Regions from separate parts of the Paraburkholderia sp. BL27I4N3 genome, predicted to be linked through region 2. Evidence: riboswitches for the same ligand, from Rfam matches in the RefSeq annotation. Region 2 holds a riboswitch; each other region holds the start of a gene.
The links. Region 2 has a riboswitch for cobalamin ahead of cobW (cobalamin biosynthesis protein CobW). Riboswitches for the same ligand answer to the same signal wherever they lie in the genome.
Positions count from the first base shown of each region.

Region 1: it holds a riboswitch for cobalamin, as region 2 does, so the genes downstream of both, cobG (precorrin-3B synthase) here and cobW (cobalamin biosynthesis protein CobW) in region 2, are expected to answer to the same signal.
Region 3: it holds a riboswitch for cobalamin, as region 2 does, so the genes downstream of both, B0G71_RS33290 (CbtB-domain containing protein) here and cobW (cobalamin biosynthesis protein CobW) in region 2, are expected to answer to the same signal.
Region 4: it holds a riboswitch for cobalamin, as region 2 does, so the genes downstream of both, B0G71_RS15455 (TonB-dependent receptor domain-containing protein) here and cobW (cobalamin biosynthesis protein CobW) in region 2, are expected to answer to the same signal.

Region 1 covers NZ_QREJ01000001.1:5,507,120-5,514,188, reverse strand. The annotation lists gene cobJ (precorrin-3B C(17)-methyltransferase) at 1-1,117, opposite strand, end outside; gene B0G71_RS25115 (precorrin-2 C(20)-methyltransferase) at 1,114-1,845, opposite strand; gene B0G71_RS25110 (precorrin-8X methylmutase) at 1,846-2,472, opposite strand; gene cobG (precorrin-3B synthase) at 2,465-4,090, opposite strand; cobalamin riboswitch at 4,174-4,353, opposite strand; gene cbiE (precorrin-6y C5,15-methyltransferase (decarboxylating) subunit CbiE) at 4,438-5,835, shown strand; gene B0G71_RS25095 (cobalt-precorrin-5B (C(1))-methyltransferase) at 5,835-6,932, shown strand; gene B0G71_RS25090 (cobalt-precorrin-6A reductase) at 6,929-7,069, shown strand, end outside.
Region 2 covers NZ_QREJ01000001.1:5,177,078-5,184,146, forward strand. The annotation lists gene B0G71_RS23615 (ATP-binding protein) at 1-638, opposite strand, end outside; gene cobN (cobaltochelatase subunit CobN) at 635-4,438, opposite strand; gene cobW (cobalamin biosynthesis protein CobW) at 4,445-5,536, opposite strand; cobalamin riboswitch at 5,725-6,018, opposite strand; cobalamin riboswitch at 6,087-6,338, shown strand; gene cobA (uroporphyrinogen-III C-methyltransferase) at 6,577-7,069, shown strand, end outside.
Region 3 covers NZ_QREJ01000001.1:7,336,054-7,343,122, forward strand. The annotation lists gene B0G71_RS33260 (LysR family transcriptional regulator) at 1-422, opposite strand, end outside; gene B0G71_RS33265 (alpha/beta hydrolase) at 672-1,748, shown strand; gene B0G71_RS33270 (MFS transporter) at 1,745-3,103, shown strand; gene B0G71_RS33275 (alpha/beta hydrolase) at 3,123-4,145, shown strand; gene B0G71_RS33280 (hypothetical protein) at 4,245-4,685, shown strand; gene B0G71_RS33285 (histidine phosphatase family protein) at 4,704-5,291, opposite strand; cobalamin riboswitch at 5,355-5,497, shown strand; gene B0G71_RS33290 (CbtB-domain containing protein) at 5,536-5,757, shown strand; gene B0G71_RS33295 (CbtA family protein) at 5,769-6,509, shown strand.
Region 4 covers NZ_QREJ01000001.1:3,391,525-3,398,593, reverse strand. The annotation lists gene B0G71_RS15480 (SIMPL domain-containing protein) at 1-536, opposite strand, end outside; gene B0G71_RS15475 (EVE domain-containing protein) at 711-1,169, opposite strand; RNA gene ssrS (6S RNA) at 1,277-1,458, opposite strand; gene B0G71_RS15465 (cell division protein ZapA) at 1,592-1,906, opposite strand; gene B0G71_RS15460 (ATPase) at 1,903-2,259, opposite strand; cobalamin riboswitch at 2,468-2,739, shown strand; gene B0G71_RS15455 (TonB-dependent receptor domain-containing protein) at 2,830-4,731, shown strand; gene B0G71_RS15450 (iron ABC transporter permease) at 4,762-5,814, shown strand; gene B0G71_RS15445 (ABC transporter ATP-binding protein) at 5,814-6,656, shown strand; gene cobT (nicotinate-nucleotide--dimethylbenzimidazole phosphoribosyltransferase) at 6,703-7,069, shown strand, end outside.

The sequences.
Region 1 (7,069 bases), 330 kb from region 2:
CCTCGCGATTGTCCGTGCCGTGCACGCGCTGGTCGGCGCGCAATGGGCCGGCCATTTTCACGTAGGTGTCGTAGCCGAGAATGTCGGTGGCTTCGGTGAGTGCCGTGCGCGCGGCCGGCACCATCAGATCGGCGCTGCCAGGGCCGAGGCCGATCACGGTCAGACGGCCGCGCGCGCGGCCGATCGTGTCAGGATCGATGGCGAGCGGCGCCAACGCGAGCGCGACGCCTGCCGCCGCGTCGTTGTGCAGCGTCTCGTACGGAATGCGCAAGGCGGCGTGCAGCAGGTTGGCCGGCGGCGCGCCATCGTCGGGACGTGTCAGCGCGAAACGCAACGGCACGTTCAGGTTCGCTGCAGCCTCGATCAGCGCCGGGTCGGCCATGCGCTCAGAAGACGCCAGCAATGCCGCGAGCGACAGCGGCGCGAGACCCTGCGCGTCCAGTGCCTCGCGCACGCGTGTCGCGATCTCGCCATCCACGGCCGTGACCGCTGCGACCACGCTGCGTGGATGAATCACCAGCTCGTCTTCGCGCCCGTCCCATGCACGCGGCGTCACGCGAATCGCAAGACGCGCCGAGTCGGAGCGGGGCAGTTGCGCGTCATCGAGCCACGGCGCTTCGCCTTCGATGCGCGTGCTCTCGCCGGCCAGCAGGTCCGACACGAAGCGCTTGCCCTGGCCGAGATCGGCGAGCGTATAGCCCTCGGGCGGATTCAACACGCAAGTGCCGAAACGCAGTTCGCCGCTCGTCGTGATGGCCGGTGGCACAGCCAGCAGCGCGGCAATCTCGCGCGCCATCACATTGACGCCGGCGAGACCGCCGAGCAGCGGCACGACCGCGCTGCCGTCTTCGGCGACGGCCAGCACCGGCGGCTCGACGCCCTTGTTCGACAACGACGGAGCGACACAGCGAATCACGATACCCGCCGCGCACAATGCGACGATCGGCGTGCCGCGCGCATACAGTTCCCGCAGATGCGCGCCGAGTTCGCTGTACGGCACGTCCGCCTCGACGCGTCCCTGCAACGCATGCATCTGGCTGCCTGCGTACAGCGACTGGATGCGCCGCGCCGTCGCCAGCGCGCCCGCGCCGAGAATGACTATCGCGGGTGCGCTCATCCTTGCCATTTTTCCCCCGGCACCACGAGTAGCGAAAAATACGGCGATGCCATCGGATCGACTTCGGCGAGCGGCACGATGCGCTGATTCCCCATCGTCGCGCGTTCGACGTAAAGCGCGCGGTCCGCGAGACCGAGTTCGCCGAGCACGCGCCGCACCTTGTCGAAGTTGCGGCCGAGTTTCATCACGACGGCGGCATCGGCATCGGCGAGACGGCGGCGCAATTCGTCTTCGGGCAACACGCCCGAGAGCACCGACAAGCTTTGATTGCGATACACCAGCGGCGCGCCGAGCACGGCGGCGCCGCCGAGCATCGAGCACACGCCCGGCACGACTTCGCTTTCGTAGCGCGCCGCGAGCCGGTCGTGCAGGTACATGTACGAGCCGTAGAAGAACGGATCGCCTTCGCAGATCACGGCGACGTCGCGGCCCGCGTCGAGGTGTGTGGCGACGACTTGCGCGGCGGTGTCGTAGAAGTCGGCGATGATCGCTTCATAGGAAAGCGGCGGTTCGAGCGCTTCGGTGGTCACGGGATAAACGAGCGGCAGATGCTGCTGGGCATCGTGCAAATGCGCCTCGATGATGCTGAACGCGTTGCCCTTCTTCCCCTTCGCGACAAAGTACGCGACCACCGGCGACGCCTTTAGCAAGCGCAGCGCCTTCAGCGTGATGAGTTCCGGGTCGCCGGGGCCGACGCCGAGGCCGAACAAACGTCCTTGCACCGTCATTTATTCGACCTCCGTGGCGAGCGCGTTCACGGCGGCCGCCGCCATCGCGCTGCCGCCGCGCCGGCCATGCACCACCACGTAGGGCACGCCGCGGCTGTCGTCCGCGAGCATGGCTTTCGATTCGGCCGCGCCGACAAAACCCACTGGAAAGCCGAGAATCAGCGCGGGTTTGGGCGCACCGGCGTCGAGCATATCGAGCAGGTGAAACAGGGCGGTCGGCGCATTGCCGATCACGACCACGCCGCCCGCCAGCTGCGGCCGCCACAATTCGAGCGCCGCCGCCGAACGCGTATTGCCGAGTTCACGTGCGAGCGACGGCACGTCTGGATGCGTCAGCGTGCAGATGACCTCGTTGTTCGCCGGCAGCCGCGCGCGCGTGATGCCTTGCGCGACCATGCCGGCATCGCACAGGATCGGCGCGCCTTGCGCGAGCGCCGCGCGGCCCGCCGCGCCCGCGCCTGCGGAAAATTGCAGATCGTCGATCACATCGACCATGCCGCATGCGTGGATCACGCGCACCGCGAGTTTTTCGAGGTCGGCGGGAATGCGCGACAAGTCGGCCTCCGCGCGGATCGTCGCGAAGGATTGGCGATAGATCTCCTGACCGTCGCGAATGTAATCAAGCATCGGTGTCACTCCGGGCGAGGCGTTCGAGCAGGTCGGCGGCCTCGCCGATCGTCAGTTGGCGCGCGACGCACTGGCCGAAGCCGGGCCGGCCGTCGCGCCGATAAAGGTCGTACAGGCCGGGCGCGGCGGCGAGCAGCGTGAACGGCGCGCAATGCGCGGCGGCGCACGAGCGCGAGCAGCCGCTCAGATGCACGTCCACGCCGGCTGGCAGCCGAGCCGCGAGGCGCAACGCGTCGCTCTTGGTGTCGGCGAGGCCCTTCACGCAGCCGCTCGATCCGGCGCACGCGATCAGGTGCGTAATCGCGTGTGCGGGATCGCAGGCGAGACCGAGGGCGTTCAGGCCGGACAACAAGGTCGGAACGGCGTGCGTGGCGATGTCGGGTAATAGCACGCTTTGCCAGGGTGTCAGGTGAAGCGTGGCGCTACCGTGCTGTTGCGAAAGCGTCGCGAGTCCCGTGAGTGTGTCTGCATCGAGACGTCCTAGCGGTGGCTGACCGCCGACGTGCCACGCTCCGGGCTCGCGTTGGGCGTGGGCGCCGAGGCGAAGGTTGGCGTCGGCTGGTGTAGCGCGATGCCAGTTCGCGAGATTCGCGTTTCGCGTTAGCGGGAAGTCGAGATATTGCTCGGCGTGATGCAGTACCGCGTCGACGGAATGCGGCGCGGTTAGCAGGTGGCGCATGCGTGTGGCGTCGGCGGCGGCGAGGTCGAGGAATGTCAGGAGCAGCGCGCGTACCAGGGCCGGGACTTGTGAAGGCAGGATTGCGGCTAGTGCGCCTGTGTTGTTCACGCCCGGTTTTGCAAGCGCGGTGCTTTGGCGTTGCATAAGCGCGCCGGCATAGGCGCTCACAGGCGGACAACCCGCGAACCCGAACACGAACCGCACGCCGTCCGCCTCTTGCGACGCCGCGAGCCACACATCGTGCGGATGGTCCACTCTCGCGAGCCGTTCGCCGCCGTCCAGCAACAGTGCGAATTTCGGCGACAGCGCCGCGAAACGCGCTTCGCTTTGCAGCATAGCGAGCAACTCGGCGCACAGCGGGCGTGTGTCGAATAGCGCGAACGGATCGCGTCCGGCAGCGGGGCTGATCATGACGTTGCGGACGTCGTCGGCTGCGGCTGCGGCGGAGAGTGCGTGGGCAGTGCCCACTCGCTGCGCTGCTGCGTCCGGGGCTTTCGAGGCCCATTCATTCACTGCGTTCGCGGCTTCGGCATCTGTAGCGCTCTTCGCGTCTGCGTTCACGGCGCTGGCGGCAACTGCATTCACAGCGTTGGCCGCCGCCGTGTTCCCAGGGCCCGCCACGCCGTTCGCCGGCATCGGCCCAAGACCCGCGTCGATCAAAGCCGCGATCAAAGCCGCCTCTTCACCGCGCTTCACGCCACGCACCTGCACATTCGCGCGATTGGTCAACTCGATCACCCCGCCCGCGTGCCGCGCGCTAGCCTCCGCGATCGCCCGAGCCTGCGCCGCGCTCAATTCGCCGCCGGGCGGTTTGATCCGGCAAATCCCGCCGTCGCGCGCGGCAACGATGCGCAGCAGCCCCGGACACGCCGAGGGCCGCAGCGTGGCGGCCGCGTCGGATAAAACGGTGGAGGGCGTTGCTTGATTCAAGACGGACACCGGGTTTAGCGTCGCGCGACGGCCCGAGCATGCCGTGAGGCGGGCATGGCTGCGGCATCGGTACACCCCGCCCGATGTTGGCTGGCACGAACAGTCTCGCCGGCAGGTCTCCTGGCTGGCAGGTCATGGTCCGCCGCGGCCTTCCCGGTCGAACCAGTGGCGTGGAGCGCAGGCGGACTCGCTGCATACAGTTGCGGGGGCAGCCACAGTGGCACTGTGTTCCCTCTTCGGCCCCGAAGGGCACCGGCGGCTGTATTATGCCTTTTTTCGAACAGCACAACGAGGCTGGACGCTTTGATCGGCGTGGCACAGCGCATTATTTGAAGACACAGAATGAGGATGGATGCATGCCCGCGTGGCTGACGGTGGTGGGCATAGGCGACGACGGCTTCGCCGGCTTGGGGCGGCCCGCGCGGCGGGCCTTGCTGGAAGCGTCGGTGGTGTACGGCGGCGAACGTCATCTGGCGATGCTGCCCGCGTGTCTCGCCGCGCGCCGTGCCGCCTGGCCGCGTCCCTTCGATCTCGCACCCTTGCTGGCCGAGCGCGGCGCAGCCGTGTGCGTGCTGGCGAGCGGCGATCCGATGCTGTTCGGCGTCGGCGCGACACTCGCGCGGCAATTGCCGGCAGGAGAATTGCGGGTGCTGCCGGCGCCGTCGTCGTTGTCGCTGGCGGCCGCGCGGCTCGGCTGGCCGTTGCAGGATGTCGCGACGGTGTCGCTGGTGGGGCGGCCGTTGCCCACGCTGAACGCGCATCTGCATGACGGCGCGCGCATGTTCGTGCTCAGCGCGAACGGGCGCACGCCCGCGGCGCTCGCGGCATTGCTGAACGCACGCGGTTACGGGGCGACCCGCATGAGTGTGCTGGAACACCTGGGCGGCGAACTGGAGCGGCGCATCGACGGCCGCGCGGATCAGTGGTCCGCGGGCGAGGTGGCCGCGTTGAACCTGATCGCGCTCGACTGCCGTGCTACCGAAGGCGCGCCGCGTCTGCCGCTGACCTGCGGTTTGCCCGACGATGCGTTTCGTCACGACGGCCAGTTGACCAAGCGGGACGTGCGCGCGATCACGCTCGCGCGCCTCGCGCCGACGCCCGGCGAATTGCTGTGGGATGTGGGCGCGGGCAGCGGCTCGATCGGCATCGAATGGATGCGCGTGCATTCCACCTGTCGCGCGATTGCGATTGAAGGGCACGCGGAACGGCAACGTTTCATCGAACACAATCGCGATGCGTTAGGTGTGCCGGGGCTGCAACTCGTGGCGGGGCGCGCGCCTGAGGCGCTGCAGGGGTTGCCAGTGCCGGATGCCGTGTTCATCGGCGGCGGCGTGACCGTGCCGGGCGTGCTGGAGGCATGCTGGGCAGGTCTGCGCGAAGGCGGGCGGCTGGTCGCCAATGCGGTCACCTTGCAAGGCGAGGCGGTGTTGGCGGCGTGGCGCGAGCGGCATGGCGGGACGTTGACACGGATCGCATTGGCGGACGCGCAACCGCTTGGCGGATTCGATACGTGGCGGCAGGCGTTGCCGATCACGCTGCTGGAGGTGACGAAGCCGGCGAGCGGCGAGGGCGTGAACCTCGTGGGAACCGAAACCGTGATTAACGCGGCGAATGCGGCGGATGCGGCGAATGTGCCGAATGCCAGGCGTGCCGCAAGTGCCGGAAGCGGTATGAGCGCCACGAATGTCGCCAACTCGACGAAAGCGACGAACACGGCCGGCGCCACCCCCACCGACCCATCCCCCGAACCCTGATGCGCGAAGAAACCCCCGAACAACCCGCGCCGCTGCGTAGCGGCTACACGACCGGCAGTTGCGCCACCGCGACGTCGCTGGCGGCGGCGCGTCTGTTGCTCGCGGGTGTCGTCAGCGAAGTGGCGGAGATCGTGTTGCCGAAGGGCCAGCATGTGCCGATGCCGCTGGTGTTCTGCCGCCTGATCGGCAATGGCGATGAAGGCGCGGAAGCCGGCACGATCAAGGACGCCGGCGACGATCCCGACGTCACGCACGGCGCCGTCGTTTTCGCGCGCGTGCGCCTCATCGCCGAAGCGGGCGTGATATTTCGCGCGGGGCCGGGCGTCGGCACGGTGACGCGCGCGGGGCTGACGCTGCCGGTCGGCGAACCCGCCATCAACCCGGTGCCGCGCAGAATGATGACCGAGCATCTGGCCGAACTCGCGGCGGAGCATGCGTACGGCGGCGGCTTCGAAGTGACGATCGGCGTGGAAGGCGGCGAAGCGCTGGCGCTGAAAACGATGAACCCGCGTCTCGGCATTCTCGGCGGGCTGTCGATCCTCGGCACCACCGGCATTGTGCGTCCGTTTTCGTGCTCGGCGTATATCGCGTCGATTCATCAGGGGATCGACGTCGCGCGCGCCAACGGCTATACCCATCTCGCCGCCTGCACCGGCAACGCGAGCGAGGACGCGATGCGCGCGCACTACGGCCTGCCGGATATCGCGCTGATCGAAATGGGCGACTTCGTCGGCGCGGTGCTCAAGCATATGAAGCGCGCGCCGGTCGAGCGCCTGAGCGTGTGCGGCGGCTTCGGCAAGCTCAGCAAGCTGGCGGCGGGTCATCTCGATCTGCATAGCCGCAATTCGAGCATCGACCTCGAGCGGCTCGCGCAATGGGCCGCCGAACAGGGCGCCGACGACGCGCTTCAGGCGGCGATCCGCGCAGCCAACACGAGTCAGCAGGCGGTCGCGTTGGCGCGCGCGCGGCAGGTGCCGCTCGGCGATATCGTCTGCCGGCATGCGCTGGCGGTAGCGCGCGAGATCGTGCCGCCGCAGGTCAACGTCGAAATGTTCGCGATCGATCGCCAGGGTAAGCTGATCGGAGCCGCGCAATGAAAACGAAGCGGATTCTGCTGCTCGGCGGCACAGGCGACGCATTGCGGATCGCGCGGCAACTCGCGCCCGAGCACGTGTATAGTCTCGCCGGCCTCGGCAAGGTGCCTGACGATCTGGCGTGCACGGTGCGAGTCGGC
Region 2 (7,069 bases):
TAGGCCGCCTGCTGCTGCGCGTAGCCCGCACGAAAACCCTGCGGATCGAGGTCGAACGCCAGCCGCGCTTTCACGATCGCCTGACGCACGAGCGGCTCGAAACAGTTCTGCAACTCGACCATCAAGCCGAAACGGTCGATCAATTGCGGCCGCAGTTCGCCTTCTTCAGGATTCATCGTGCCGATCAGCACGAAGCTCGCGTCGTGGCTATGCGATACGCCATCGCGCTCGACGGTATTCACGCCGCTCGCGGCCGCGTCGAGCAAGGCATCGACAAGCGCGTCCGGCAGCAGATTGACTTCATCCACATACAGCACGCCGCGATGCGCTTTGGCAAGAAGACCCGGCGAGAAGCGCACCGAACCGTCGCGCAACACAGTTTCGATATCGAGCGTGCCGATCAGACGATCTTCGCTGGCGCCAAGCGGCAGATTCACCAGTTGCCCTTCCGGCAGCAACTCAGCCAACGCGCGCGCCGCAGTCGACTTCGCCGTGCCACGCGGCCCGGTGACCAGCACGCCGCCCAACCCCGGATCGATGGCGGCTAACAGCAGCGCGTGCTGCAACGGCGTCTGGCCGATCAACGCGGCAAAGGGAAAAACGGGCCGCGCGGCAGCCGCGCTCATCGCTGGATTCATGTTTGCATTCCTTCGATCTGCCGCTCGCTCGCAAGCAGATGCTGTTCGACTTGCGCGCGAAAGTCGCCGGGTGCCTGCCACAAACCGCGCTGCATGGCTTCGAGCAGGCGCTCGCAGACCGACTGCAACGCGTGCGGGTTGTGCCGTTGCAAGAACTCGCGGGTGTCTGCGTCGTTCAGGTACGCGTCAGTCACGAGCGCATATTGATGATCCGCGATCACGCGCGCCGTCGCATCGTAACCATACAGATAGTCGACGGTCGCGGCGATTTCGGCCGCGCCCTTGTACCCATGGCGCTTCACGCCATCCAGCCATTTCGGATTGACCACGCGCGAGCGGATCACGCGCGCGATCTCCTCATGCAGCGTGCGCACGCGCGGCGCCGCCGGATTGCTGTGGTCGGCGTGATACACGCTCGGCTGATCGCCGGCCAGATGCCGCACCGCGGCGACCATGCCGCCCTGGAACTGGTAGTAATCGTTCGAATCGAGCAGGTCGTGCTCGCGGTTGTCCTGGTTCTGCAGCACCACGTCCATTGCGGCGAGACGCGCGCCGAACGCGTGACGCGCTTCTTCGCCCGCACTCTTTTGCGTGTACGCATAACCGCCCCACGCCTGATACGCGTTCGCGAGATCGGCGTCGGTTTGCCATTGGCGCGAGTCGATCATGTCCTGCAGACCCGCGCCGTAGGCGCCGGGCCGCGCGCTGAATACGCGCCAGCCGGCGCGCTTGCGCGCTTCGGCGGCGTCCATGCCGCGCGCGATCAGCGCATCGCGTTCGCGCAGCACGCGTGCGCGAATCGGATTCAGGTCCTCGGGTTCGTCGAGTTCGGCGACGGCTTGCACGGCGGCGTCAAATAAATGCATGACGTTGGCGAAGGCATCGCGGAAGAAACCGGACACCCGCAACGTGACGTCGATTCGCGGCCGGTCGAACGCCTCGATCGGCATGATTTCAAAATCGGTCACGCGATGGCTGCCCGGCGCCCACTTCGGCCGCACACCGAGCAACGCGAGCGCCTGGGCGATATCGTCGCCGCCGGTGCGCATGGTCGCGGTGCCCCAAACGGACAGACCGATGGCGCGCGGATAGTCGCCCTTCTCCTGCAAATGCCGTTCGATCAGTTGCTGCGCGGATTTCAAGCCGAGCGACCAGGCGGCCTGGGTGGGAATCGCGCGCGTGTCGACGGAATAGAAGTTGCGGCCGGTGGGCAGCACGTCGGGCCGGCCACGCGACGGCGAACCGCTCGGCCCGGGCGGCACGAAACGGCCTTCGAGGCCGCGCTTTAGCTGAAGCATTTCCTGCGGACCGCAGGCGTCGAGGCGCGGCAGCACGTCGTTACGCAGACGCTCGATCACTTGCTCCGCTTGCGGCAAGCCCGCGGCCGTCGTGGTTACCGATGCTTGCGTTCGATCTCCGCACAGGTCTCGCAGCAACTCAGCCGCCAGCAACTCCAGCCGCTCACGCGTATCGCCGCAGTGCCGCCACGGCGCATCGCTCACGCGCTGAAGTACATCGGGACGCGGACCGTCCCACACCGCCGACCAATCCACCGACAACGGATCGAACAGATGATCCATCTGCAGATCACGCGCCAGTGCATCGATCAAGCCGGCCTTGCCGCCTTGCCCGTCGCCGACAGGAAAACGCCCCAATGCCAGCAACGTATCGCGTCGCTGCACGCCGTCGGGCGATTGCCCGAACGTGTGCAAACCATCGCGAATCTGCGCTTCCTTCAACTCGCACAGCCACGCATCGACGCGCGTGAGCAGCGCGTCTTCATCGTCCTGTCCGTTCGGTGCGGCGAGACTGAGTTCCTCATGCAGCTTATGGTCGACGATGGTCGCCAGAATCGTGCGCCGCAACAGCTTCGAGCGGCGCGGATCGACCATTAGCGCTTCATAGTATTCGTCGACCTGGCGCTCCAGGTCCTGCAAAGGTCCGTAACTTTCGGCTCGCGTGAGCGGCGGCATCAAATGATCGATGATGACAGCCTGTGCGCGGCGTTTCGCCTGGCTACCCTCGCCCGGATCGTTGACGATGAACGGATACAGATGCGGCATCGGCCCGAGAATCAGATCGGGCCAGCAGGTATCGCTCAACGCGACGCTTTTGCCGGGCAGCCATTCGAGATTGCCGTGCTTGCCGACATGCACGATTGCATCGATACCGAACTGGTGACGCAACCAGAAATAGAACGCCAGATACGCATGCGGCGGCACGAGTTCGGCGTCGTGATAGCTCGCGTAGTCGCCCTGCTCGCGCGAACGCGACGGTTGAATGCCGACGAACACCTGTCCGCAACGCCAGCCCGCGATCATGAAGCGGCCGCGTCGCAGCGTCGGGTCGAGTTCCGGCGCGCCCCAACGCGCGTTCAACGCCTCGCGGGTTTCGGCGGGCAAGGCGTTGAAGTGCGCGAGATAGTCGTCGAGGGCGAGGCTCTGCAGTGCGGGACGCAGATCTCGCACGACCGGATCGTTGGTCACGCCTTCGGTGAGCTTTTTCAGCAGCGCATCGCCGCCCGAGGGCAAATCGGCCAGACGATAACCTTCGTCGCGCAGCATCGACAGAATGCCGACTACCGATGCCGGTGTATCGAGTCCCACGCCATTGCCGATGCGCCCTTCGCTCATCGGATAGTTGGCGAGGATCAGCGCGAGTTTCTTGTCCGCGTTATCGAGTGAACGCAGACGGCACCAGCGCCGGCTCAGTTCGGCGAGAAAACCCACGCGTTCAAGGTCCGCCTGATAACGCACCACGTCGACCTGAGTATGCGCACAGCGGTACGCGAGTCCCTTGAAACTGATCGCGCGCGTGATGATGCGGCCGTCCACTTCCGGCAGCGCGATATGCATGGCGATATCGCGCGAATTGAGGCCCTGATTGTCCTTGACCCAATCGTCGCGATTGCCGCCGCTCAGGATCACCTGGAGCACCGGGGCATCACCGGCGAGCGCGAGCGGCTCGGGGTCGTCGATCGCGGACGCGGCGAATGCGGTCGTATTCAGCACCAGCGCCACCTCGTGCTGCGCGCACAGCGATTGCACGACGTCGCGGCTCATCGCATCTTTCAGCGAGGTAATCGCGATCGGCAGCGGATTCAGACCTTGCGATTCGAGTGCGTCGATCAGCGCGTCGAACACCGCCGTGTTGGCAGCCTGCAGATGCGCCTTGTAGAACAGGATCGCCGCAACCGGTGCTCCCTGTTTCCAGCGCGCCTGCCAGTCGGCCATGGTCGGCGTATCGCGTTCGGGATGGTAGAGCGTGGCCGCGGGCAACGCGCGCGGCGGCGCAGGTTCGCGTCCCCAGCCGAAGGCGCGGTGGGCGATACAGCGCAGGAACGCCTCGGCATTTTGCGGGCCGCCTTCACGCAGATAGCGCCACAGTTGATGGCACAGATCCGCGCTTGCCGTGCTGCGCGCGAGCAGGTTCGGATCCTCCTGCAGATCGCCGGAGAACATCGCGAGCGTCTGCTGCTTGCGCTCGGCGAGCGCCACCACCTGCTCGATGCCGTAAGGCCAATACGCTTCGCCGCCCAGATGATCGACCACCACCACGCGCGCATGCTGCAAGACGTCTTCGAGATAAAAATCCACCGACGCCGGTTGCCGCAAATACGTGACGTTCGCGAGCCGCACGCTCGGGAAGCCTTCACCCAGCCGCGGAAAAACGCTCGCCAGCAGCGACAGCGTGGTGTCGGCGGAGCTGAGCACCACGATATCCGCGGGCTGCTGATCGATCCGGATCACGCCTTGCGTGTCGTCGACGAAACCGCCCGGCGTGGTGCGCAGCAGATGCATATGCGCTTACGCCTGCTGCGCTTCGACGCTCGACGGCATGCCCAGCGCCACGTCGAACGCACGTTGCAACGCCGGCTGATCGAGGTCTTCACCAATCAGCACGAAGCGGCTCGGGCCGCCTTCGCCGGCCTGCCAGCGTCGATCGAAATAGCTGTCGAAGCGGCGCCCAACGCCTTGAATCACCAGACGCATCGCCGCGCCCGGCAGCGCCGCGAAGCCTTTGACGCGATAGATCGTGTTGGTTTCGACAAGTTGTTGCAACGCGGCGATCACCGCCTCGCGCGACGACGCATTCGCCTGCACGACCACGGAGTCGAACTCGTCATGATGGTGGTCGGCGTCGTCGGCGGAGCCATGGTGATCGTGGCGCAAGTGGATCGTGTCTTCCGACGCCGCTTCGAGGCCCAGCAAGGTATGCAGATCGAGTTGGCCCATGTGTGCGCGAACGATCTTCACTTGCGGCGGAATTTCTTCGCGGATCGAAACTTCGACCGCGCTTTGCTGCGCGTCGTCGAGCAAGTCCGTTTTGTTCAGAATCACCAGATCGGCCGCGGACAACTGGTCTTCGAACAGCTCGTGCAGCGGCGACTCGTGATCGAGATTCGGATCGGCCTTGCGCTGCGCATCCACGGCGACCGGATTATCCGCAAACTGGCCGCTTGCCGCAGCCGGGCCGTCAACCACGGTGACCACGGCATCCACGGTGAAGCTGTTCTTTATCTGCGGCCAGTTGAACGCCTGCACCAAGGGCTTCGGCAACGCCAGACCCGACGTCTCGATCAGCACGTGGTCGATCTGCTCGCGGCGCTCCACGAGCTTTTCCATCACCGGGAAAAACTCTTCCTGCACGGTGCAGCACAAGCAGCCGTTTGCCAGTTCATACAGTTGGCCTTCGGTTTCGACGCCGTTTTCATCGCAACCGATGCCGCAACCCTTGAGGATTTCCCCGTCGATACCGAGTTCGCCGAATTCGTTGACGATCACCGCGATGCGCTTGCCGCCCGCATGCTGAAGAATATGCCGCAGCAGCGTAGTCTTGCCGCTGCCGAGAAAGCCCGTGACGATGGTGACGGGGATCTTGCGCATTTGAGTTTGCATCGTGAGGTCCATCCGTAGAGTTGCACGTGCACGCCGGCGTGTTTTTCAGCGTATGCCGAGGCAAACGGAGCAGACGCCCGGCCAGCCACGACCATAACAAAACACGGGGACGAAAGTCGGCGTTGCCGCGACAACAGAAAAACAGAAAGCGGGAATGAGTCATGAACGTAGCGCCGCATCCCCGCGGCGTTCGTCCTTCGTTATCTGGCCGGTATCCGGGCTGGCGAAAGCGCCGCTTCCCCTTCCCGGACGAGTGATTTCTCGCCCAGTGGTGATATGCCGACGCGGCCTTGCGCGTGGACATCGAAGCCGGCTCCGCGGCGCTAACCGACTGCGTTTGACACGGCAGTTAGCACCACATTTCGCTTACCGTTGCGGGGGCAGCACAGGTTGGCCCGATCCATGGCAGGTGGGCACCCTGTTTCCCGTTTAACTGCATGCGCACGAGCGCGCACACGAGCACCAAAGTGCGTGCGAGTGTAGGCCCGCCGCTCGGTGCCGTCAAGGAAACCCCAGGCCGCAAGCGCTTATCGGACGGGGCGCCATGTGCTATCGTATGCGCGCGTTTGGTGCCCGCACATGCATTCGCGTGTGCAGTTAAACGGGAAACAGGCAGCGCGCCCTGCGCTTAACCTGTGCTGTCCCCGCAACGGTAAGCGACCTGCGGCGCGATGTTTAATCGACTTGCGCCGCGCATGCGTTTTTTTAAGCCACTGTCCGGCAATTTCCAGCGAATGCGGACGGGAAGGCAAAGCGCGTGAGGCCGCCAGCCCGGATACCGGCCAGACGCGGAGGCGGCGAACCTCAGGGCAACATCCCGCCGCCGGACGCCGGAATCCGCGAGGGACGGATGCGAAGGCGCTAAAGCACGACGCAGAGTGTCCGCGTAGGCGAGTTTCGTGTGAAACTCGCTACGAACCACGCATTGCGCCATGCCTGAATCCGTAGCACTGCATGACCCCAACGTCCGCCGTCTGGCGACCCTTCGCGCTTTACCCTTTCCCGCTTGTCACGACATGGCGCCCGCCGTGCACGCCGCGATGACCCGCGCCTGGCTGATCGGCGCCGGCCCCGGCGACGTCGAACTCATGACCATCAAGGCCACCCGTGCATTGGCGCAAGCCGACGTGGTGCTGGTCGACGATCTGGTGAATCCTGAAGTGCTGCAATTCGCGCGCGCTGACGCGCTGGTCGTCTACGTGGGTAAACGCGGCGGTCATCCGTCGACACCGCAGGAAGGCATCGTCGCGCAGATGCTCGAACATGTGCGGGCCGGGCGCAGCGTCGCGCGTTTGAAAGGTGGCGATCCGTTCGTGTTCGGCCGGGGCGGCGAAGAACAGCAGGCGCTGCACGCGGCCGGTATCGAGGTGGAAGTCGTCAACGGCATCACGGCGGGAATCGCGGCGCCCGCGGCGATCGGGATTCCGGTCACGCATCGCGATCATGCGCAGGGCGTCGTGTTCGTCACCGGGCACGGCGCGGGCAGCGGCGAGCCCGACTGGGCCGCACTCGTGGCCACGCGCATGACGCTCG
Region 3 (7,069 bases), 2.2 Mb from region 2:
TGGCCCGCAGCCAGACGCTCGATGATCTCCGCCGCGTTGAGCTCGGCGAGGTCCACGGCGACTTCGGGGCAGACCGCGCGAAACGCGCGGATCGCCTCGGTCGTGAATGGATGGAACGAGGCGGAACTGGTCAGTCCGATCGAAATCGTGCCGAGTTCTCCACGCGCAATCCGGCTCGCCTTTTCGACAGACTGCTGCAGATTTTGCAGCAAGCGTTGCGCGTCTTCCGCAAAGGCCTGGCCGGCCGGCGTCAAGGTGACGCCGCGCGGCATGCGCACAAAGAGTTCGAAACCGATCTCTTCTTCCAGCGTTCGAATCTGCTGCGAGAGCGGCGGCTGTTGCATGGCCAGCCTTTCTGCCGCGCGCGTGAACTGGCCTTCTTCGGCGACCGCCAGAAAGTAACGCAGATGCCGCAGCTCCATGGTGTTTCGTCTCCTCACCAGCACATGAAGGCCGGTTCGATGCCATACATACTAAATATGAATGGTGCATGAAACAGGTATTTTACATTTACCATGTCCGCTCCTACGATCTCGTCCATCGCATTCCGTCCGAACCAAGCCGGTGTGACGGTCGGTATTCGCCTCCGATTCCGAGTATTCGGTTTCCCTACGACGGATTTGACGATGCGCCGCGTTCAAGACTGTGCACGGCGATCAGGAGCAAGCTGCATGACTTTGAATCGTTCACGACGTATTGCGGCGTTGTGTATGTCGACAGGCGCGGCAGTGCTGATGACGTTTGCGCAATCCGCGTTCGCGGTCCATGCTTACGAGCCGCATCTGAAGCCGGTGGCGACGATCTCCAACACGCGCTTCACGCTCGACACGCCGCAAGGGCAAGCGCAATTCCCGCTGTATCTGTCGAAGGATTGGAACGTTGCGCAGCCGCAGGTGACGCGCGCGGTCATCGTGATTCACGGCAAGCTGCGCAATGCGGACGTGTACTTTCGCACCGCACAGAATGCTCGCGATGCCGCGCATGCGGACCCCGACACTACGCTGCTGATCGCGCCGCAGTTCCTCGCCACGCTCGACACGCGCGTACACAACGAGCCTGCCGACTTGCTGCGCTGGACCGGCGATGCCTGGATGGGCGGCGAAGCGGCGCGCGCGCCGCTGCCGATCAGTTCGTACGAGGTGCTCGATGCGATCGTCGCGCGGCTCGCCGACCGCAAGCTGTTTCCCAATCTGCGGCATGTGGTGTTCGCCGGGCATTCGGGCGGCGGCCAGGTCGTGCAGCGCTACGCCGTCGCGGCGCGTAATATCGCCGCGTTGACCGGCGAAGGCATCGACGTGCGCTACGTGGTGGCGAGCCCGTCCACGTATGCGTATTTCGACGCGCAACGGCCTGACGCGCAAGGCATTGCCGCGCCGTTCGATGCCGCGCAATGTCCCGACTTCAATCAATGGAAATACGGCATGGACAACCGGCCGCCGTATCTCGACGACCGCACGCCCGCGCAACTCGAAGCGATCTATGCGTCGCGCCGGGTCGACTACCTCGTCGGCGGCGCTGATGACGATCCGCAGCAGAGCGCGCTCGACAGAACCTGTGCTGCCGAAGCGCAAGGGCCGCAACGCGTGGCGCGCGCAGAAGCGTACTACCGGTATATCCAGTCGCGTCATCCAGACGGCCTGAAGCAGCACTTTCATATCGTGCCGGGCGTGGGGCACGACGGTGCGCGCATGTTGACGTCGGTATGCGCGCTGTCAGCAATGTTCGACACTTCGGGATGCGGGCAATGAGCGAAGCGACCTTCAATCAGCGCGACGGTGTCGCGGCTGGAGCCGATGCACCGAACAGCTTGAGTCCGTCGATGGTGCGTCGCGCGATCTTCGCCTCCGTGCTCGGCAATGGACTCGAGTGGTTCGACTTTCTGATCTACGGCTACTTCGCGAAGATCATCGCGCAAGTGTTCTTTCCCGGCGGCAGCGGCTTCGTGTCGATCATGCTGACGCTTGCGACGTTTGCCGTCGGTTTTATCGTGCGACCGATCGGCGGCATTCTGCTCGGCATCTACTCGGACCGCGCGGGACGACGCAAGGCGCTCTCGCTGCTGATCATTTCGATGGCGGCCAGTACATTGCTGATGGGTCTCACGCCGGGCTATGCGAGCATCGGCATCGCTGCGCCGCTGTTGGTGGTCCTTGCGCGCTTATTGCAGGGGCTATCCGTGGGCGGACAGTTCGCGACGGCTTCCGCGATGCTGGTCGAGTACGCGCCCTCGCACAAGAAGATGTTCTACGGCAGCTTCAACATGTCGGCCCAGGCGTTCGCGTTGCTGCTGTCGTCCGGCGTCGGCTATCTGCTGACCACGCAGCTCACGCATGAGCAACTGGTGGCGTGGGGCTGGCGTTTGCCGTTTCTGTTCGGCGCGCTGGCGGGGCCGTTCGGCTTCTATATCCGGCATCGCGTGGCCGAGTCGCCGGAGTTCGAGCGCCTGCTCGAGCACAAGGAAAAACCGCTGCGCGTCACGATCCGCCAGTTCTTCCGCGACAACGGCGACGCGGCGATTTGCGCGATGGGTGTGATTATCGTCGGCGCGGCGACAAATTATGTTTGGCATTCCTATCTCTCGGTGTATGTCGAACGGCAATTGCATTTGCCGTTGTCCACCGCGTTGCTCGGCGCGTTCGTGTCCGGTGTGCTGAATCTGTTTCTGTTTCCGCTGTCCGGCAAGCTCGCCGATCGTTATGGCGCATACCGGCTGTTCTATCCCATCGTGATCGCGTGGATGGTCTGCGTGTATCCGCTTTATCACTTCGTCGTGACGAATCCGACGCCGGGGCACCTGTTCATCGCGCAGATGATCGCGACGCTGTTCCTCGCCGCGATGTCCGGCGCGCATCCCGGCATGCTCGCGACCTTGTTCCCCGTGCGCAGCCGTTCGGCGGGCGTGGCGCTGTCGTACAACATTGCGGTGACGCTGTTCGGCGGCATGGCGCCGCTCACCATCACCGGCTTGACGCGCGTGACCGGCAGCAGCCTCACGCCCGCGTTTTACCTGATTTTTGCCGGCTTCGTGTCGCTCGCGATGGTGTACTTCACGCGCGCCGGACGCATGTCGAGCGGCGCGGCGGCTAGACCCGCCACTCATTGATCGACCACGAGCCTATTGCATGACCCAGCCTTTCATCACAGACGACGAACGCGCGCCGAATGAACATCCGGTCGCGGTCGTGGCGAGCCGGCATCTGAGCGTCACGACGCGAGCCGGCAGCGGCACCGTGCCGGTGTTTTCCAACGGCGACTGGCTCGCGCCGACGCGCGATGTCCAACGCGCCGTGATTCTGATTCATGGCCGCCTGCGCAACGGCGACACGTATTTCGAACTCGCGCAGCGTTCGTGCGCGCTTGCCGGCGGCAGCGCGGCCGATACGCTGCTGATCGTGCCGCAGTTTCTCGCGACTGCGGATGTCGACGCGCATGAGCTGCCGCCGTCCACTTTGCATTGGGACTGGACGAGCTGGATGGCCGGCGAGAACGCCGAAGGTCCCGCGCCGATCAGTTCGTTCGATGTGCTGGACGCGATTGTGGACACGCTGGCGTCGCGCGAGCAGTTCGCATCGCTCGCCGAGGTGGTGATCGCGGGACACTCGGGCGGCGCGCAGGTCGTGCAGCGCTACGCGGTAGTAGCGCGAGACGAGGCGTCCCTCGCGGCGCGCGGTATCGCGCTGCGCTATGTGGTCGCGAATCCTTCGTCGTATGTGTACTTCGATGCAATGCGGCCGATTGGGTCGGTTGCGTCCGCTGTGTCCGGCGAGTTTGCGGCGTTCGATCAGGCGAGGTGTCCGTCGTTCAATCGCTGGAAGTATGGGCTCGAGGATTTGCCCGCTTACTCTCGTGACGCGGCTTCAGCGGCCACGCTCGAAGCGCGTTACGCGCAACGTGACGTGACCGTGCTGCTCGGCGGCGCGGATTGCGATCCACGGCATCCGGCTCTCGACCGTTCGTGCGCCGCGCTGGCGCAGGGTGAACACCGGCTCGGGCGCGGGCTGGCTTATGCGCGCTATATGGCGTTGCGGCATCCCGAAGGATTGGCGAAGCATCGGACGTTTGTGATCGATGGTGTCGGGCACGATGCCAAGGGGATTTTCGGGTCGGCGCAGGGGCTGGCGGCTTTGTTCGGTACTGGATTGTAATGACGGTGACTGAAGCGCGGTCTTGAGTAATCCGCGTTCATGGGCATGAAGCGTGCTACCGCGCTGGTACCTGCGAGTGACTTCAAGGACCGCGTCGACATGAACAGAACCCGATTGCTTGCCACCGCGCTCGCCGCTGCGTCGCTGGGTGTTTTGCTGACCGGCGGTGCGTATGCCGACGATGCGCCTAGCCCTTGCACATCCCTGAAGCGGATCGTCGCGGCGGCCCCTGGCGGGCTCGCGTCATTGACGTCGGACGACGGCAAGGGCGTCGCGCAACCTTACGGCGACGACGCGCAATGTTCGGCGAGTCACGGTGCCTATCAATGCACGTGGACGCCGCATCACGACGCCGGATCGAATGCCGACGCGCTGCAAGCTGTCGCGGCGGACGTCGCATCGTGTCTGCCCGACGCGACGCACGATCAGAATTCGCCGGGACGTCAGCACTTTTATCTGGGCGCGAAGGGTAAGCGGACCGATATCACACTGACGCCGACCGGGTCGAACAAGCTGCGTCTGGTGGTGTCGGGTAAATAAGCCGCCCGGCGAGAGCGGCTAGTGTGTCGCCGGCCACCATGTCCAGCCACGCGATGATCGCCGCAACTCGATGATCGAAAGCGGTGCGATTTCAATACGCGGAAATACGACGGGCGATGCTCCGAGCGCATACACGATCGCTGCCCGCAGCACGGGCGCGTGGGTGATGGCGATCACGTTGCTCGATGCACGATCCGTCCCGCCGTCTAACAACGTTTCGAGCCATTCTCGTACCCGTTTCACGAGTTGACTGAACGACTCGCCGCCGTGAGGCGCGGCGTCCGGATCGCGCGTCCATGCGGCGACGTCTTGCGGCGCTTCGGCGGCGAGGTCGGCGAGCCGCCGTCCTTGCCATGCGCCGTAGTTCAGATCCGCCAGGCCGGCGTCGACCGACGCCGTGAGGCCCAGCGCCGTCGCCGTTTCGCGCGCGCAGGCGGCCGGGCTGACGAAAGCCGGCGCGTCTTCCGCGACCGCCAGGCGCAAGCCTGCGGCGTGGGCTTCGGCTTCTGCGAGGCCGCGGGCGTCGAGTGAATCGTCGGCGGGAAAACGGCCTGCGCGCTGGGCCGCGGTCGATGCGTGGCTGACCAGTAACAGCCTTGTGTCCATTCCGTTCATGTCCTATCAAGCCACGTCCCGAAGCCCAACGCCGGCGGCATGAAACGTGTGTTTTGCGTTGCCGGGTGCCGAAGTTTAGCGCGTAGAATAGCGGGACTGCGAAGCGCGGAAGCCGGTGAGAGCCCGGCGCGGTCGCGCCACTGTAATCGGCAGCACAAGCCGAAAGCCAGACCTGAGCTTCGCACCAATCCTCTGCAATGACTATCGGGGCGCGTTACCCCAGGAGATGTCCATCATGACCGAAGCTGTTTTCGATCCCGCCAATCAGCCTGTTGCTCAACCCACGCCGATTCCGCTGCGCGAGTTGCTGCCCTGGGTCGTGTTCGGCGGTTTGCTGTTGCTGCTCGCGCTTTACTTCGTGGGTGCGGAACAGGGTGCCACCTCGCTGGTGCCGGGCATGTACGTGCATGAGTTCGTGCACGACGGCCGCCATCTGCTCGGCTTTCCCTGCCACTAACGGAGTCGACCATGGTGGGTAAATTGTTGGTACGCGGGATGCTTGCTGGCATCGTCGCGGGACTCCTCACGTTCGGATTCGCCCGGGTAGTGGGCGAGCCGCAGGTCAATCAGGCGATTTCATTCGAAGAAAAGGCCGACGCCGCGAAAGGCGAGGCGCCCGAGCCTGAGATGGTGAGCCGCGACACGCAGCGGGGTATCGGCTTGTTGACTGGCGTGCTGACTTACGGCGCGGCATTCGGCGGCTTGTTCTCGCTGGTCTTCGCTTACGCTTATGGCCGAGTGGGCGCGTTGAGCCCGCGCGCGTTGTCCGCATGGCTTGCGCTTGGCGCGTTCATTGCGCTCGCGATCGTGCCGAATCTGAAGTATCCGGCGAACCCGCCCTCGGTCGGCGACCCTGAGACGATCGGGACGCGCACGGGGCTGTTCTTCCTGATGATTGCGATCTCGCTGGCGGCGATGGTCTTCTCGCTCAAGGTGCGGCGCCGTGCGGCGATGAAACTTGGCGCGTGGAACGGCTCGATCGTGGGGGCGGTGGTGTTCATCGTGATCATCGCGGCGGTGCAGTTGTCGATGCCCGCGATCAACGAAGTGCCGGAGGCTTTCCCGGCGGTGCTGCTGTGGAAATTCCGCGTCGCGGCGCTCGGCATGCAGGCGATTATGTGGGCGACGATCGGGCTGCTGTTTGGCGCACTGGTCGAGCGGATTGCGTTGATGCGGGTGGCGGGGCGGTCGGCGGTGAAGTCGGCTTGATTGGCATGACGAGTGCGGCCGCTTCGGCGGTTGCGCTCGGCGGTTTGCTTGCCGTGCTTCGCTCTCCGCAGTTTGCGCGCAGTGGTCAAGATGGGTTCTGCGTCAAGGAGTTGGGGCGGTTGTGGGGTGGTTATCCACAGGCTTGCGAACAATTTCTGTGGATAAATTCGCCCGCGACGCTCAAGAGCTACAAACATCTGTTCCGTTCGAATTTAACAACCTGGTTGCTGGCACACGGCCTCCGGTTGTCCGCATCATTGGGACACGGCAGGTGTTTTGCGTGACCATTCAGGGCGACTCCGGTCGCCCTTTTTCATCTTGTCGCTTGCTGCGCGTTCCCGGATTTGTCCGATGTCACGGCTGCGTACACGACCCGCGCATTGATTCTGCATGTCGGCACAATTCCCCTCCTGATCTGCGGACACTCTCTCGTTGCCTGCGCCGACGCCAGCCCGATGGCCCGTGTCGATGCACGATACATAACATGCTCAGGACGGGGTAGATAACCGTCAATGCAACTGGACGTCGCTGACATTTCCCAGCGTTATTGCGAAATAGTC
Region 4 (7,069 bases), 1.8 Mb from region 2:
GACGAAGCGGCCTGCTCGCGGAACGACTTGATCGCTTCGCCGGTGAGCTTCTGCTCCGCCGCGCGCTGCGCTTCAGGCGAGAGCGAGAACTGCACATTGCCGACCTGCATGATCGATGCCATCTGACCCGCGAGCTTGGACACCGCGGCGAAGTCGTGCGATTCGAGTACGATCTCCGTGCGGCCGCGCCATGCGGAAATGCGCCCGTCACGGTCGGTGGACGGATAGATCGAGAACGAGCCCGTGCGCGCCGTCACGCCGCTCACACCCTTGGCTCTTTGCAGCGCCGAATCGGCGCGCTGGTTCAGCGTTGACGTGAGCGCCGACGGATCGCTCGCTTCCTGCTCGTAGAACAGCGTGATATCGACGACGTCTTGCGGCACTTCAGCGCTGGCCTGCGCGTTCAACGACAGCACGCCGGCCGGCTGATATTGGCCGGTGCTTTGCGCGCGTGCCATGGCCGGCGTCAGTGCGAGCGCGGCGGGCGCGGCGCAGACGAGGGCGAAAGCGAGTGCACGTGCGGTGTTTTTCGTCATTGTTGGACTCCTTGCTTGAACAGGTTGTGCACGATTGGTGCAACCGCCGCGCCGTGGCATGGCGTTTGCGAGATCGTTAGGCGCTTGTAACCTGAGCTTGGTTCCCGGGTTTGACGTTGCTTTAACGTTTGCGTGCGCACAAATACACGCCACGCATTCATCAGGCATGCACGATCAGGCGAGCCGCTTGGTGATGAATCGCCATTCGGCCTCGGTCACCGGTGTAATCGACAGGCGGTTGCCTTTGGCGAGCACGCGCATGTCCGCGAGTTCGTCGTGCTCGCGTAACGCGGCGAGCGGGATAAGCGGAATCTTCTTCTTGAACACCACATCGACGAGCACCCAGCGGGGCGTTTCCTGCGACGACTTCGCGTCGTAGTAGGGACTCTTCTTGTCGAACTGCGTCGGGTCGGGATACGCAGTGGACGATACCTCCGCAATGCCCGCGATGCCAGGCTCCGGACAGCTCGAGTGATAGAACAGCACACCGTCGCCGACCTGCATCATGTCGCGCATGAAATTGCGCGCCTGATAGTTGCGCACGCCGGTCCACGGCAATGTGCGATGCGGTGCCTTGGCGAGATGGTCGATGCTTGCTTCGTCCGGTTCGGACTTCATTAGCCAGTAGCGCATGAATCGAATTGAACGTTAAGGGGTTGAAGATGCGGAAGAAATCGGCCAACAAAAAACAGCGCCCAAAGAAAAACGGCACCGAACCGAAGTCCGATGCCGTTCTAAATAAGGTCCCCGCCTTAGCCGCTAGGCCGGCATCCTGAACCGGGGGTTCAGAATTGGTCGCAGTTAGCAACACTTCGGGTACATCAGACAGAGTGACGCGCACACCCGTGCTACAAATTTCCGCAACCGTGCACATGGCATTGGTTCAAGGAATATATGACCTTGGCGAACCAGGCAGGGAAGCTAAACCGATGAAGCTGAAAAACGAACTACCGATTGAACTCAAACGTTTGCTGAATCTTGCACACCTTGTGCTCACACATTCCGTTTGAATCCGCCGCCGATCTCAGGACCGGCAGCACGATAACACATGTACCTTATTGCACGCTGTACTGCTCAATCACAGTACCTAGTTGTTCGTTCATTTGATGCATTGTACGCCGGATTTCTTCAGCGGGAAATGCTTCTCCGTGTCTCACGCTCGATTGCAGTCTAAGCAGTTCCGATGCCAGCGACAGCGCAGCCATGACGGCAATGCGATCCGTGCCGCGCACGTTGCTGTTATTGCGGATCTTCGACATTTCGGCGTCGACGCGTGCAACCGCTTCGAGCAGCGCCGCTTCCGTTTCCGGCGAGCAGGCGAGGCGATAGGGCACGCCGAGAATCGATACTTCGATCTGCTTGGTGGTCATGCATTTTCTCCGTGGCGGGTCACGTCGCTCCCGGCTTCGGCAACTTGCTGAGCCGGCTCGAGCAGATCGAGCTGGTTGTCCGGCTCACTGTGCGCGCGCGCACGCGGCAGCTTCTCGAGGATCGCGTTCAGGCGCACTTGTGCGTCGTCGATCTTCGCCGAAAGCGCGTCGCGTTCCGCCTGCAGCGCGTTACGTTCCTCGCGCAGCATTGCAAGTTCCGTGCGCGTGGCTTCGGCGTCGGCGCGCGATTGCGCGAGTTGCTCTTCGAGCGCGAGTCGCGCCTCATTGTGGCGCTGGCTGATCGCGATCAGCTTGCCGATATTTTGTGAAAGTGTTTCGAGTTCGGTGAGCATCTGCTGCGTCCTCTAAAGACATCGCATTTTAGCGCGGAATGTCGCAGGTTCCGACAATTGTCTCGTTTCGAGACGTAACAACATCGCTTTGTGCAGGCTTTTTATCGACCATATGATGAAAAAGTACTCACGCGTCGGACAAGAGCCTGCACTTAACAGAACACATGGCCTGCGATCTCACCATTCTTGACGGACTCCGAGGCCGCTCCTAAACTGCCCGCACTCTGGTGCCCGCGTGCGGCTTTTTTTCAACGGCCCACGCAGTTAAACGGGAAGCAGGGCGCGCGGTTCATCTGGATTCATCTAAACGCGCCAACCTGCGCTGCCCCCGCAACGGTAAGCGACCGCATTCGTCATGCAAGTCGATCCCGCTCGCGAGCTGGAAGTTCAACTCGCGAGTGTGCCACTGCGCGTCTCGCGTGGGAAGGCGGGATCGATGCGTCGCCAGCCCGGATACCGGCCAGAGGGAGAGGCACGTCCCGCGCGAAAATGTTAAATACGCGGGCGCCTCGTTACGCATCGGCCTGCGGGGAAGCGGGCCGCGCACGCTATCCACAGGACGTTCACCCCATGCTGTCCCCCTTCGCCCGCGCGGTGCTGCTCGCCTTTGCGAGCCTGCCGATCGTCGTGCACGCGCAAGACGCGTCTTCATCTTCTGCTTCATCTGCTTCGTCTCCGTCGGCGGATTCTTCGAGTTCGGTGTCCTCTTCGGCGGTGCTGTCGCCCGTGGTGGTGACCGCGGATCGCACGCCGCAAGCGCTCGCCGACACGATCCCGCAGACCTCGCTGTTCGATCAGCAGGATATCGCCGACACCACCGCGACCGATTTGCCGGGCCTCCTGCAACTCGCGCCCGGCGCGCAAATCTCGCGCACAGGTGGCCCCGGTTCGACGACGAGCCTCTTTTTGCGCGGCGCGTCGTCGACGCAATCGCTGCTGCTGATCGACGGCGTGCGCGTCGATTCGGTGAGTCTGGGTGCGTCGCAACTCGCGCAGATCCCACTCGACCAGATCGATCACGTGGAGGTGGTGAACGGCAACGTGTCGGCGTTATACGGCTCGGGCGCGATCGGCGGTGTGGTGCAGGTGTTCACGAAAAGCGGCGGCGATCACCCGCCGCGTTTCAATTTTTCGCTCAGCTACGGCAGCTATCACACGCAGACGCAGCAGGCGGGCGTGAACGGCGCATTGGACAAGGACGGCAACACGACCTTCAGCATTTCGCTCGCGCGTTCGAAGGACGACGGCTTCTCGTCGCTGAATACGAAGGAGGCGCCCAGCGCCAATCCGAACGCGAACGGCTATCTGAACGAGAGTATCTCGGCTTCGCTGCGCCACAAGTTCAACGACAAATGGGACGCCGGCGCCAGCTACTTGCAGTCGAATGGCAACAACAGCTACGACAACGCGTACGGCGTGCCGACCGATCTGAACAACCTGTATAGCAAGGTGCGCCAGGTCTCGGTGTTCGCGAACGGCAAGCTGACCGACTGGTGGACCACGCACTTCATCGTCGCAGAAGGCGACGACCGCAGCGTGTCGAACACCAACGGGGTGTACAACGGCCGCTTCGATACAGACAATCGCCAGTACACATGGCAGAACGATTTCGCGCTGGCCGCGCAGCAGAAACTGCAGGTCGGCTATGAGCATCTCGATCAAAGCCTCGATTCGGACACGTTCGCGGCGCCGGACCGTCATGTGGATTCGGGCTTCGTCGGCTATACGGGACGCTTCGGGCGCAACCAGTTTCAGGCCAACGTGCGGCGCGACCAGTATTCCGATTTCGGCGGAGCGAACAGTTACTATCTCGGCTACGGTTTCGACATCACCGGCCATTGGAAGGTGACCGCAAGCTATTCGGATTCGTTTCGCGCGCCGAGCTTCGACGATCTGTACTATCCGATCAGCGGCAATCCGGCGATCCAGCCGGAGCGCAGCCATTCGATCGAAGCCGCGCTGCAGTACGCATCGAATGCGCTCGGCGTGATGCGCCTTTCCGCATTCCAGACGCGCTATTCGAATCTGATTAACTACGAGCAGGTGACGCCCGGCATCTATCTGGCCGAGAACGTCGGGCATGCGAAGGTGCAGGGCATCGAAGGATCGTGGAGCGGCCATGTCGGCAAGACGGACGTGCGCGCGTCGCTGACGCTGCAAAATCCCGTCGACCTCGACAACGATGCCGACCTCGTGCGGCGCGCCCGGCGCTTCGGGGCGCTGACGGTGAACCGCAGCATCGCCGGGTGGCGGGTGGGCGGCGAGTGGATCGTGAGCGGCCCGAGCAACGACAGCAGCGGCAAGCTGGGCGGCTATGGCGTGGTGAATCTGTCGGCGCGCTACAACATCACGAAAGCATGGTACGTGGCCGCGCAAATCCAGAATCTGTTGGACAAGGACTATGAAACGGCCTACTCGTATAACTCGCCACGGCGTGGTGCGTATCTCACGGTTGGTTGGCAGCAGCAGTAACGCTTGCGCCTCCTCGTTGAGTTCGCGCCGATGAATCGCCACGCGAGTTCGATGCCCGCCACGTTGCGCGTGATGAGCGCGAAGCGCGCGGCCGCGATCTGGCTGGCGCTCGCCCTGATTGCGGCGGCGGTGCTGATGGCGTCGCTCGCGCTCGGCAGCGTATCGCTCGCGCCAATGCGCGTGCTGGCGGCGCTGATGCCGTCGCATGCGCCGTCTGTCGGCGCCGCCGACCTGACTGCGGAAATCGTCCGCACGTTGCGATTGCCGCGCGCGGTAGCCGGCTTTGCCTGCGGCGCGTTGCTCGCGTTGGCCGGCGCCTTGCTGCAGGTGCTGTTGCGTAATCCGCTGGCCGAGCCTTACGTATTGGGCGTATCGGGCGGTGCGGCGAGCTTCGCGCTGGTCGCGATGATCGCCGGTTGCGCATGGTGGATCGTCGACGCAAGCGCATTCGCCGGCGCGTTCGTGTCGATCCTGCTGGTGCTCGGCCTCGCGCGCCGCGAGTTGTGGCGCGGCGAACCGCAGGACACGTCGCCGCGTTTGCTGCTGACCGGCGCGGTGATCGCAGCGGGCTGGGGCGCGCTGATTACTTTGCTGCTCAACCTCGCGCCCGATAACCGCTTGCGCGGCATGCTGTTCTGGCTGACCGGTGACCTCAACGGCGGCGCGATGCCGTGGACGGCGCTCGTCGCGCTCGTCATCGTGCTGGTTGCGATCGTGCCCGCCGCGCCGCGTCTGAATGTGCTGCTGCGTGGCGACGCCGCCGCGCAGGCGTTAGGCGTCGCGGTGATGCCGCTGCGTCTGCGGGTGTATCTGGTGGCCTCGCTCGCGGCGGCCGCGGCGGTGACGACGGCGGGCACCATCGGCTTTGTCGGACTGGTCGTGCCGCACATGCTGCGGCTCGCGTTCGGCAACGATCAGCGCATGCTGCTGCCGGCCGCGGCACTCGGCGGCGGCGTCGCGGTGATGGGCGCGGACCTGATCGCGCGCACCGTGATCGCGCCGGCGCAGTTGCCGGTCGGCGTGATCACGTCGATCATCGGTGTGCCGGTGTTTCTGTGGATGCTGCTGCGCAGGCGCCGATGATGCAAACCCGTCACGCTCCTTCTCATGCGGCTACCCTCAGCGCGCAACGTCTGACCTTGCGTGTCGGCGCCCGCACTTTGCTCGACGCCTTCACGCATACCTTCTACGCCGGCGAGATCTGGTGCATCGCCGGCCCGAACGGCGCGGGCAAGACGACTTTGCTCTCCACGCTCGCCGGTTTGCTGCAACCGTCGGCGGGACATGTCGAACTCGATGGCGTGCGCCTCGCCGACTGGCCGCCAATGCCGCTCGCGCAACGCCGCGCGCTGATGCCGCAAAGCGCGCTCGATGCATTCAGCGCGAGCGTGCTCGATATCGTGATGCTGAACCGCTTCCCGCATCTCAGCGGTTGGGGCTGGGAGCGCGAAGCGGATCGCGAAGCCGCGCACGCGGCGCTGGATCTGTTGGGACTCACCGCATTCGCCGCGCGCGATGTGCTGTCGCTCTCGGGCGGCGAGCGGCAACGCGTGGCGCTGGCGGCGGTGCTGTGCCAGGACGCGCCGTTGCTGTTGCTCGACGAACCGCTGTCGCATCTCGATCTGCATCATCAGATCGACTGCCTCGAAGCGCTGGCCACGTGGACGCGCGAGCCTCGGCGTACAGTGATGTTTTCATGCCACGACCTGAACCTCGCGCGCCGCTTTGCCACGCATGCGCTGCTGCTCGACGGCGCGGGCGGCGTGTACGCCGGACCGGTGCACGACGTCCTGACGCCCACGCTGGCGAGCCGTGCATTCGGCTACCCGTTGATTCTGATTCGCGACGGCGAACACGAGGCGCTGATTCCCGCACCGCGCGCGCGTCACGAATCGCCTGCCGGTCATGACACGCCGGCAAGCTGATTGCTTTATTCCCGCTTGATTCCAACATCCTCTTTCAGACACGCTCATGACTTCATTGCCACGCTTGCCCGGATTGCCCGAAGTCGAACCGCTCGATCAAACGCTGCGTGACGAGTTGCAGCACATCATCGATACCAAGACGAAGCCGCCCGGCAGTCTCGGCCGGCTCGAAACGCTCGCGCGTCAGATGGGCCTGATCCAGCGCACCACGCATCCCACCGTGACGCGCCCGGCGATGATCGTGTTCGCCGGCGACCACGGCGTTGCCGAGGAGGGCGTGAGCCCTTATCCGCAAGCGGTGACCGCGCAGATGGTCGCCAACTTTCTCGCGGGCGGCGCGGCGATCAATGCGTTGAGCCGCCTCTCGGGCATCGAACTCGAAGTCGTCAACGCGGGCATTGCGACGCCGTTGC